4 regions of the Serratia sarumanii genome follow, and region 2 is predicted to be linked to each of the others. Evidence: predicted binding sites of a transcription regulator. Region 2 holds the regulator's gene; each other region holds the start of a gene.
The links. The regulator Fur, encoded in region 2, represses iron uptake genes when iron is present. The targets are predictions, from matches to a motif close to ATAATAATGAGAACNACTATCAA.

Region 1: the regulator Fur is predicted to act here: its motif matches at 841-863, upstream of fes (enterochelin esterase).
Region 3: the regulator Fur is predicted to act here: its motif matches at 799-821, upstream of ftnA (non-heme ferritin).
Region 4: the regulator Fur is predicted to act here: its motif matches at 1,162-1,184, upstream of sodA (superoxide dismutase [Mn]).

Annotation. Positions count from the first base shown of each region.
Region 1 covers NZ_CP124750.1:2,497,280-2,499,483, forward strand. The annotation lists gene fes (enterochelin esterase) at 1-791, opposite strand, end outside; gene SSARUM_RS11930 (TonB-dependent siderophore receptor) at 992-2,204, shown strand, end outside.
Region 2 covers NZ_CP124750.1:1,212,448-1,214,651, reverse strand. The annotation lists gene fldA (flavodoxin FldA) at 1-394, shown strand, start outside; gene fur (ferric iron uptake transcriptional regulator) at 723-1,169, shown strand; gene SSARUM_RS05710 (beta-N-acetylhexosaminidase) at 1,417-2,204, opposite strand, start outside.
Region 3 covers NZ_CP124750.1:1,963,150-1,965,353, forward strand. The annotation lists gene pip (prolyl aminopeptidase) at 1-367, shown strand, start outside; gene SSARUM_RS09370 (DNA polymerase III subunit theta) at 399-629, opposite strand; gene ftnA (non-heme ferritin) at 975-1,493, shown strand; gene copC (copper homeostasis periplasmic binding protein CopC) at 1,819-2,202, shown strand.
Region 4 covers NZ_CP124750.1:43,382-45,585, reverse strand. The annotation lists gene fdnG (formate dehydrogenase-N subunit alpha) at 1-847, opposite strand, end outside; gene sodA (superoxide dismutase [Mn]) at 1,263-1,883, shown strand; gene SSARUM_RS00195 (methyl-accepting chemotaxis protein) at 2,010-2,204, shown strand, end outside.

The sequences.
Region 1 (2,204 bases), 1.3 Mb from region 2:
GCATCGATCAGCAGCCAGCATGCGGGCGGCAGCCGCCCTGTTGCGGTTTCGTTCTCGATCACCGGCAGCAGCGCGTGCCTTTCGATCCAGTTTTGGCCGTCGAGCAATAACACCAGCGGGCGATTCGCTTTCACCGCCGCGTCGCCGCTGGCATACAGCCAGACGCGCCGCTGCGTGCCGAGCCGTTCGCTGTGCCACTGAAAACGCTGTAGCCGCGCCTCGTCCAGCGGCCGATCGGCGGCCTGCCAGGCGCTTTGGTCGTCAGCATCCGGCCCCTGGGCCAGGGAAACCGGGCGCGGACGATGCGAAGGCCCCAGCGAGAGGCGATTCAACGGATCGGCGATCGCCAGTGGAAACAGCGAAATCCACCAGGCGCGCTGCTGGCGATCGCGCAGCGTTTCATCGTCGCTGAAGACGGGAGGAAGATCCCGGTCTGTGACGGGGAGCAGGCTGTAGCTGCCGCGCCAGCGGCGATCGATAACGGCCGCGCCGTACCAAACGTCGGTGCCGGGCAGCCTGGTCAGGCTGCTGGGGGACGTGCTGTGGTGATCGGTTATGCCGTTGATATCGGCATAAACGCGGCGAATCGGCGAGCGCCGCTCATCGCCGGCAGGATCGCGCCATAGCCAGGTCATTTTGACGTGGCGGTCATCGTGCGGCTCGACGATGGGCGTGCCGTGAGAGGCCACCTTCTGCCACCACTCGGGCTGCCCCGCCGCCTCTTCACGCAGCCACTGCGCCGCCAATCCCTCATGACCGTTGCCTGGCCTCTTTTCCGGCAAAAACTCCATAGCGCCCCTTACATAACATGAGTGATTTTTACAAAACCTGACAATCGTATTGATACTCATTATCGTTTTCAATACTATTTGTCGGATTTTTACCGTCGTGCGCACACGGCGTTTCCGTATCGACGGGTAAAGACCGCTCGCCGATATTTCGGGGTTTATCAGGGTTGCATGACACACAATGCAGGTATGCAGGAGAGAGAATGAAGATTAAAAACAAATGGATAGACAATTCTAATGCGGAGGCGACGGCCGCCAAGCGGTTGTTGCTGGGCTCGGCGCTGGCCTTACTGCCCTTCGCGCCACACGCGTCCGCCGCGGCGGACGAGACGATTTTGGTGACCGCCGACGCGCAAAACAGCGTGACCGCGCCGGTCAAAGGGATCGTCGCCAAAGAGAGCGCCGCCGGCACCAAGACCGCCGCCGCTCTGCGCAAAACGCCGCAGTCCATCTCGGTGGTCACGCGCGAGCAAATGAACGACCAGGAACCGGCGTCGGTCGCCGACGCGCTGAACTACACCAGCGGAGTGATCACCACCTACCGCGGCAACTCCAACCGCAATGACGAAGTGATCAGCCGCGGCTTCCGCTATGCGCCCAAGCTGCTCGACGGCCTGCACTTTGGCCTCTCGAGCCAAAACGGCGGCGCCGGGCAGATCGATCCCTGGCTGCTGGAGCGCGTGGAGATGGTGCACGGCCCGGCCGGCGTGCTGTACGGCCAGGTCAGCCCCGGCGGCGTGGTGGTGATGACCAGCAAGCGCCCTACCGCCCAGAGCATTCACGAAGTCAAATTCAGCACCGGCAACCGCCATCTGGCGGAAACGGCGTTCGATTTCGGCGGCAAGCTCAACGACGACAATACCCTGTTCTACCGCCTGAACGGTATCGCCAGAACCGAGCATGAGTTCGTCAAAGACAGCAAGCAGCAACGGGTGGCCATCGCGCCGGCCTTCACCTGGCTGCCGAACGAAGACACCAGCTTTACGCTGCTGACCAGCTACCAGAACGATCCGAAAGCCGGGTCGCGCAACTTCCTGCCGCGCGCCGGCACGCTGTTCCCGACCAGCGCGGGCTATGTACCCTACGACTTCAACGTCAGCGAACCCAGCTTCAACAAGTCGCGGCGCGAGCAGGCGTCGATCGGCTACAGCCTCGAGCATAACTTCAGCGATGCGCTGTCGTTTACCCAGAACCTGCGCTTCACCCACCGCGATGAAGACTATAAATATCTGGTTTATAACGTAAACTCTGACGTCAATGACCACACCGTCACCCGCATGGCGCAGCATGAAACGCAGATGACCAACGAGTTTGGCGTGGATAACCAGCTGAAGGGGCTGTTCGACACCGGCGAGGTGAAGCACACGGTGCTGGGCGGGTTGGATTACCGCTACAGCCATATCGATTCGAAGATGT
Region 2 (2,204 bases):
AGGGTTCGATATCCTGCTGCTGGGTATCCCGACCTGGTACTACGGTGAAGCACAGTGTGACTGGGATGATTTCTTCCCGACGCTGGAAGAAGTCGACTTCAACGGCAAGCTGGTGGCGCTGTTCGGCTGCGGCGACCAGGAAGACTACGCGGAATACTTCTGTGACGCGATGGGCACCATCCGCGACATCATCGAACCGCGCGGCGCGGCCATCGTGGGCCACTGGCCGACCAAGGGCTACCACTTCGAGGCCTCCAAAGGCCTGGCGGACGACAACCACTTCATCGGTCTGGCGATCGACGAAGACCGCCAGCCGGAGCTGACCAACGAGCGCGTGGACGCCTGGGTCAAACAGATCGTCGAAGAGCTGAGCCTGGCCGATATCGTCGGCTAAGCCCGGCACTGGCGAAAGGTTGAACAAAGGCCCTGTAAAGTGCATAGTGTGCCCACAGGGCCGTCATCGGCAGCAGGGATTGCTGCGATAGAAGCTACAGATTTGTAACTTCCCACCCCGTCACGGTAGACTGAGATATCGGTTTATCCCATCCATCAAGGCGTTGCATGCAAAACATGCAATAGTGCAATTATATCTTTGTTAACAACCGGCGGTTTCTATTTAGTACAACCGGTTCTATAATGAGACGCATTAACTCTTTGTGCCGACCGATGCCACAGGCGAGTACGCCTCAACTTGATTAGCATAGTAACAGGACTGAATTCGCATGACCGACAACAACATCGCACTGAAGAAGGCCGGCTTAAAAGTCACGCTTCCGCGACTCAAAATCCTGGAAGTACTGCAAAATCCGGAATGCCATCACGTCAGTGCGGAAGATTTGTACAAAAAACTGATTGATATGGGCGAAGAGATCGGGCTGGCAACGGTTTATCGCGTACTGAACCAGTTTGACGATGCGGGCATTGTGACACGTCACAATTTCGAAGGCGGCAAGTCCGTGTTCGAGCTGACCCAACAGCATCACCACGATCACCTGATTTGCCTGGACTGCGGCAAAGTGATTGAATTCAGCGACGAATCCATCGAAGTTCGCCAGCGTGATATCGCCAAGCAGCACGGCATCAAGCTCACCAACCACAGCCTGTACCTGTACGGCCACTGCGAAACCGGTGACTGTCGTGAAGACGAAACGCTGCACGACAAGAAATAAGCCTGACCGGCTATGAAAAACCGCCTCACACCGAGGCGGTTTTTTTATGCCCGCCGTGCAACGGGCAAAAAAATCCCCGGACAAGCCGGGGAAAATCATGTCATGAAATATCACAATTGCAGCGGCACTGCGACTCCACGTACTACTCTCACTTCAACGTCCGCCCCGCGCCGACACGCGCGAAGGCAGACGCATTCCCCCTTCGTTATACGGCCTGCCGCCGGGGCAGCAGGCCGTTGCACCGGGCTTAAACCTTCTCGGCGCGGCTGTAGCGTTTACCGTCCGGGCTGACCGAACGCACCTGAACGTCACCGGAAACCGCCGGTTTGGCCTTGGCGTCATAGCGCTGCCACTGCTTGCCGCCGTCGGTGGAATACTCGATGCCCAATCCCGGCAGCGCGATATTCGCCTCCAGCTTGCCGCCCGCTACGCGCGCGCCCGGCACCGGCAGACGGTAAGCGACGCCGCCTTTGTCCAGCTTGGCCAGCTCACGCTGGCCCAGAATATTAGCGAAGCGCAGCCAGTCTTTCTCCAGCGCCTTGGTATCGACAAAGTGGGTTTCCCCTCCTTTGTATTCGCGGCCGGCGCGATAGTCCTGCTCCCAACCGGCGCGGTGCCAGGCGCGTTCCGCCACCGACAGCGCGCGTGGGAAGATCATGTATTCCATCTGCGGATCGGTGCGCTGGGTTTCGCTCCACAGCTGAGCGGACAGCCCGTAGGCGCCCGGCCACGGCTTGTCGCTCTTGGCGCTGAAGGGGTTGCCGTCGCGGTCGACCGAGGTTTCCGCGTTCTGCGGCATGTTGTCCGGCGCAAAGCTGAACACCTTGCGCTCGTCGCTGAAGCGGGTGCCCCAGTAGTAACCGCGCTCGTCCGGGTTCACCTCGTAAGGGAAGTCCATATAGACGTAGTCCGGGTTGGAAACCACCACTTCATACCCTTTGTTGGCCCAGTCGTTGACGCTATCGAAACCGCCCCAGTACAGGGTATCCCAGAAGTTGACGCCCACGCGCGAGGTGGCGAACGCCTTCGCGCTCT
Region 3 (2,204 bases), 750 kb from region 2:
GGCCAAGTTGTGGAGCGTGTGGGAAGGGGAGACGGTCACGCTGTTGCCGAGCCGCGAATCCGCTTCGTTCGGCGAGGATGATTTCGCGCTGGCGTTCGCCCGCATTGAAAACCACTATTTCACCCATCTGGGCTTCCTGGAGAGCGATGACCAGCTGCTGCGCAACGTGCCGCTGATCCGCCATATCCCGGCGGTGATCGTCCACGGCCGCTATGATATGGCCTGCCAGGTGCAGAACGCCTGGGATCTGGCCAAGGCCTGGCCGGAAGCGGAATTGCATATCGTGGAAGGGGCGGGGCATTCGTATGACGAGCCGGGCATCTTGCACCAGCTGATGATCGCCACCGACCGGTTCGCCGGCAAGTGACGCAAAAAACCCGCCGTAACGGCGGGTTTTGTTATTTGGCCTTCGGCTCGTACGGCAGGCGCGAAAACTTGTGGGATTCCGCGCGGTAGTGCGCCACACGCTCGCGAAAATAGTCGCGCAGCGGTTCCGGCTGCTCGCGCTCCACCACTTCCGGGATCACCGGCATGTTGTAGCGCTCTTTGTACGCCACGCCAGAGGCGGCGAGATCCACGTTCACCCTGTCCATCTCTTCTTTGGACAGCTCGGCCAGATTATAACCCACGCTATGCTCCTTACTTACTTTGCCGCATTGAACCTGCGCAGAAGGTAATCCACCCGGCGACGCTTGGCAAGCCCGTAGCGCCGCCGCGGCGGACGATATTTTCCAAAGAGTAATGCAATCTATTTATTCTTTTAAATAAGAATGATTCGCTTTTTGATTAAAATAAAAGATGGGAATAATTATCATAATAATTAGCGTAAATCTCTATATGTTTTTATGTGATTGATTTTAATCAAATAAATAATTAATATTGATCGGATGTAAATAAGGTGTTTTTATTTTTACGGCAGCAGGGCATAATGCGCGGAAATTAAATTCATGACCTGCAAAATAAAAGGAATCATTATGCTGACGCAAGAAATGACTCAAAAGCTGAATGAGCAACTGAATCTGGAGTTCTACTCCGCGAACCTGTACCTACAAATGAGCGCATGGTGCAGCGATAAAGGCTTTGAAGGCGCCGCCGCATTTCTTAAAGAGCACTCTCAGGAAGAGATGCAGCATATGCAACGTCTGTTCGACTACCTGAGCGACACCGGCTCTTTGCCGCTGCTGGGCAGCATCGCCGCGCCGCCGGTGGCGTTCGAATCGCTGGCGGACGTGTTCCAGCAGACCTACGAACACGAACAGCTGATCACCCGTCAGATCAACGAACTGGCGCACGCCGCCATGACCGCACACGATTATTCCACCTTCAACTTCCTGCAGTGGTACGTGGCGGAGCAGCACGAAGAAGAGAAACTGTTCAAATCCGTGCTGGATAAGCTGGCGCTGGTGGGCACCAGCGGCAAAGGCCTGTTCTTCATCGACAAAGATCTGAAGAAAATGGGCGCGATGGGCCAGGGCGGCAACGGCCAGGCTTAATTCGCACCAGAATATCGAAAAACCGCGCGCGGGCGAGCCTGACGCGCGGTTTTTTTTTACCCTGCGTTTATCGCGGTTATGCGGCGATACGTGCTGCCGGATCGCAAAATACCAGTGATGCGCTCGACTTGCCGCAGCGCGGTCGCTATGATTTACCGCGATACGCTACAGGGATGGTAGAGTCAAAACAGCGGGTTAGCCGATACAACCCGTTTTTCTGTTTACCCGTGGCGCAATCATTTGCGGTGGGTTGGGGCCGCTGATACATCGCCTTGGCTGTGGCCTTAACCCTTATGACCCTCTTTTACTGTTAAGGGATACCACTGTGATCGGTAAAATTCGTTCCTCTTGTCGCCTGCTTTCCACCGTTTTCGTCCTGTTCGTCGGCCTGTCTTCGCAGCAAGCGCTGGCGCACGCCCACCTGAAAGTGGAAACGCCGAAGGCCGACGCCAGCGTCAGCCCGGCGCCGAAGGCGCTGACCCTCAGCTTCTCCGAAGGCATCGAACCGAACTTCAGCGGCGTGAAAATCACCGGCCTGGACAACGCCGTGGTGAAAACCGGCAAGCTGCAGCTCGATCCGAACAACAACACCCAGGTCAATGTGCCGATCGAAGGCGAGCTGAGCGCGGGCAAATACAACGTCAGCTGGCATGTGGTGTCGGTCGACGGGCATAAAACCAAAGGCCAGTACAGCTTCACCGTAAACTGATC
Region 4 (2,204 bases), 1.2 Mb from region 2:
AAGCGATGTCGGTCCCGGAGCGGATCGGCGTGTAGAAGTCCGCCACCGATGCGGTTCGGGTAAAGCGCGGATCGATCACGATCAGCTTGGCATTGTTGTGTATTTTGGCTTCCATCGCCCAGCGGAACCCCACCGGATGCGCTTCCGCCGCATTACCGCCCATGACGATAATCAAATTCGCGTTCTTGATATCAACCCAGTGGTTGGTCATCGCACCGCGACCAAATGTTGGAGCAAGACTTGCTACCGTTGGTCCGTGTCAGACACGCGCCTGGTTGTCTACGGCAAGCATGCCGAGAGCGCGACTAAATTTTTGCGACAGAAAACCGGTTTCGTTGCTGGCGGCCGAGGCGCACAGCATGCCGGTGGTCAGCCAACGGTTGACGGTAACGCCCTGATCGTTGGTTTTGATGAAGTTGGCGTCGCGGTCTTCTTTCACCAGCTTGGCGATGCGGGTAAAGGCGTCGTCCCAGCTGATGCGTTGCCATTTGTCCGATCCTGGCGCCCGGTATTCCGGGTACTTGAGGCGGCTTTCGCTGTGGATGAAGTCAACCAGGCCGGCGCCTTTCGGGCAAAGCGCGCCGCGGTTTACCGGATGATCCGGATCCCCTTCGATATGGAAAATGCTTTCTTTGGCGTTTTTGGCGCCATCACCAAGGCTGTACATCAACAGCCCACAGCCGACGGAACAATACGTACAGGTATTACGGGTCTCGCGGGCGCGCAGCAGTTTGTACTGCCGGGTTTCCGCCAACGCCACTTCGGGGGCAAAGCCCAGCGCGGCCACCGTCGTTCCTGCCATACCGCCAGCGCAGATCTTAAAGAACTGCCTTCTGCTGACCTGCATGGGGGTCTCCTTTACTCTCGATTGTCACATTGTTCAAAGGCGCCTGCCCGCTAGCGCGGCAAACGCGAATGTCACTGTTGTTATGCTTGCTACGAACGCCGGCCATATTACCACAGCGTGCTTGTGGTTGTTACACACTCGTGCTCATTCAGTGAACGCTTTGGCACATTTCGATACATTTCGGCGTTGGCGCTCCCTACAGTATAGAGAGTAACCCGCGCGCCGGGGCGACGGCTTCACGCAGCCATCCGCCCCTTCTTCTATCAGTAGGTTAGCGCAGCGATTTGATCGTTAACCACACAGTTCACAGGGCATTGATAATCATTTTCAATATCATTTAATTAACTATAATGATCCGACTGCTTACGCGGTGCTCACGCTTTGCGCCGCCCATACACCACTGGAGATGATGATTATGAGTTATTCACTGCCATCCCTGCCGTACGCTTACGACGCACTGGAACCGCATTTCGACAAGCAGACGATGGAAATCCATCACACCAAACACCATCAGACCTACGTCAACAACGCCAACACCGTGCTGGAAGCCTACCCTGAGCTGGCCAAATACAGCGTTGAAGAGCTGATCCAGGATCTGGATAAAGTGCCTGCCGACAAACGCACCTTCATGCGCAACAACGCCGGCGGCCACGCCAACCACAGCTTCTTCTGGAAAAACCTGAAAACCGGCACCACGCTGGGCGGCGATCTGAAAGCGGCCATCGAGCGCGATTTCGGCAGCGTTGAGAAATTCCAGGAAGAGTTCGAGAAAGCTGCAGCCACCCGCTTCGGTTCCGGTTGGGCCTGGCTGGTGCTGAAAGACGGCAAACTGGCCGTGGTGTCTACCGCTAACCAGGACAGCCCGCTGATGGGCGAAGCGGTCGCCGGCGCTTCCGGTTTCCCAATCATCGGCCTGGACGTGTGGGAACACGCTTACTACCTGAAATATCAGAACAAACGTCCTGACTACATCAAGGCGTTCTGGAACGTGGTCAACTGGGATGAAGCCGCCGCACGCTTCGCCGCGAAGAAGTAATTCGCCCCCGTTGATGCAGATGCCCGCCACCGGCGGGTATTTTTTTGCCTGAAATCCGCTAAAGTTTGACCACGTCTTGCCGATGGTTTGTTCAATTGACGTTCGCCCGGAGAAGGAAAAAACGCTATGGCGGCATTGCAAGCATTGGCAGGAAAGTTCACTCATCTCACCGTAGGTAAAAAGCTCGGTCTCGGCTTCGCACTGTTGCTGCTGTTGGCGGTCATCATCGCCGGCACCGGGGCGCAATATCTGCATATCATCGAATCACGCGCCGATCGCATCGACTTCAGCAACCGGCTGAACGAAGAGATCAACCAGGCC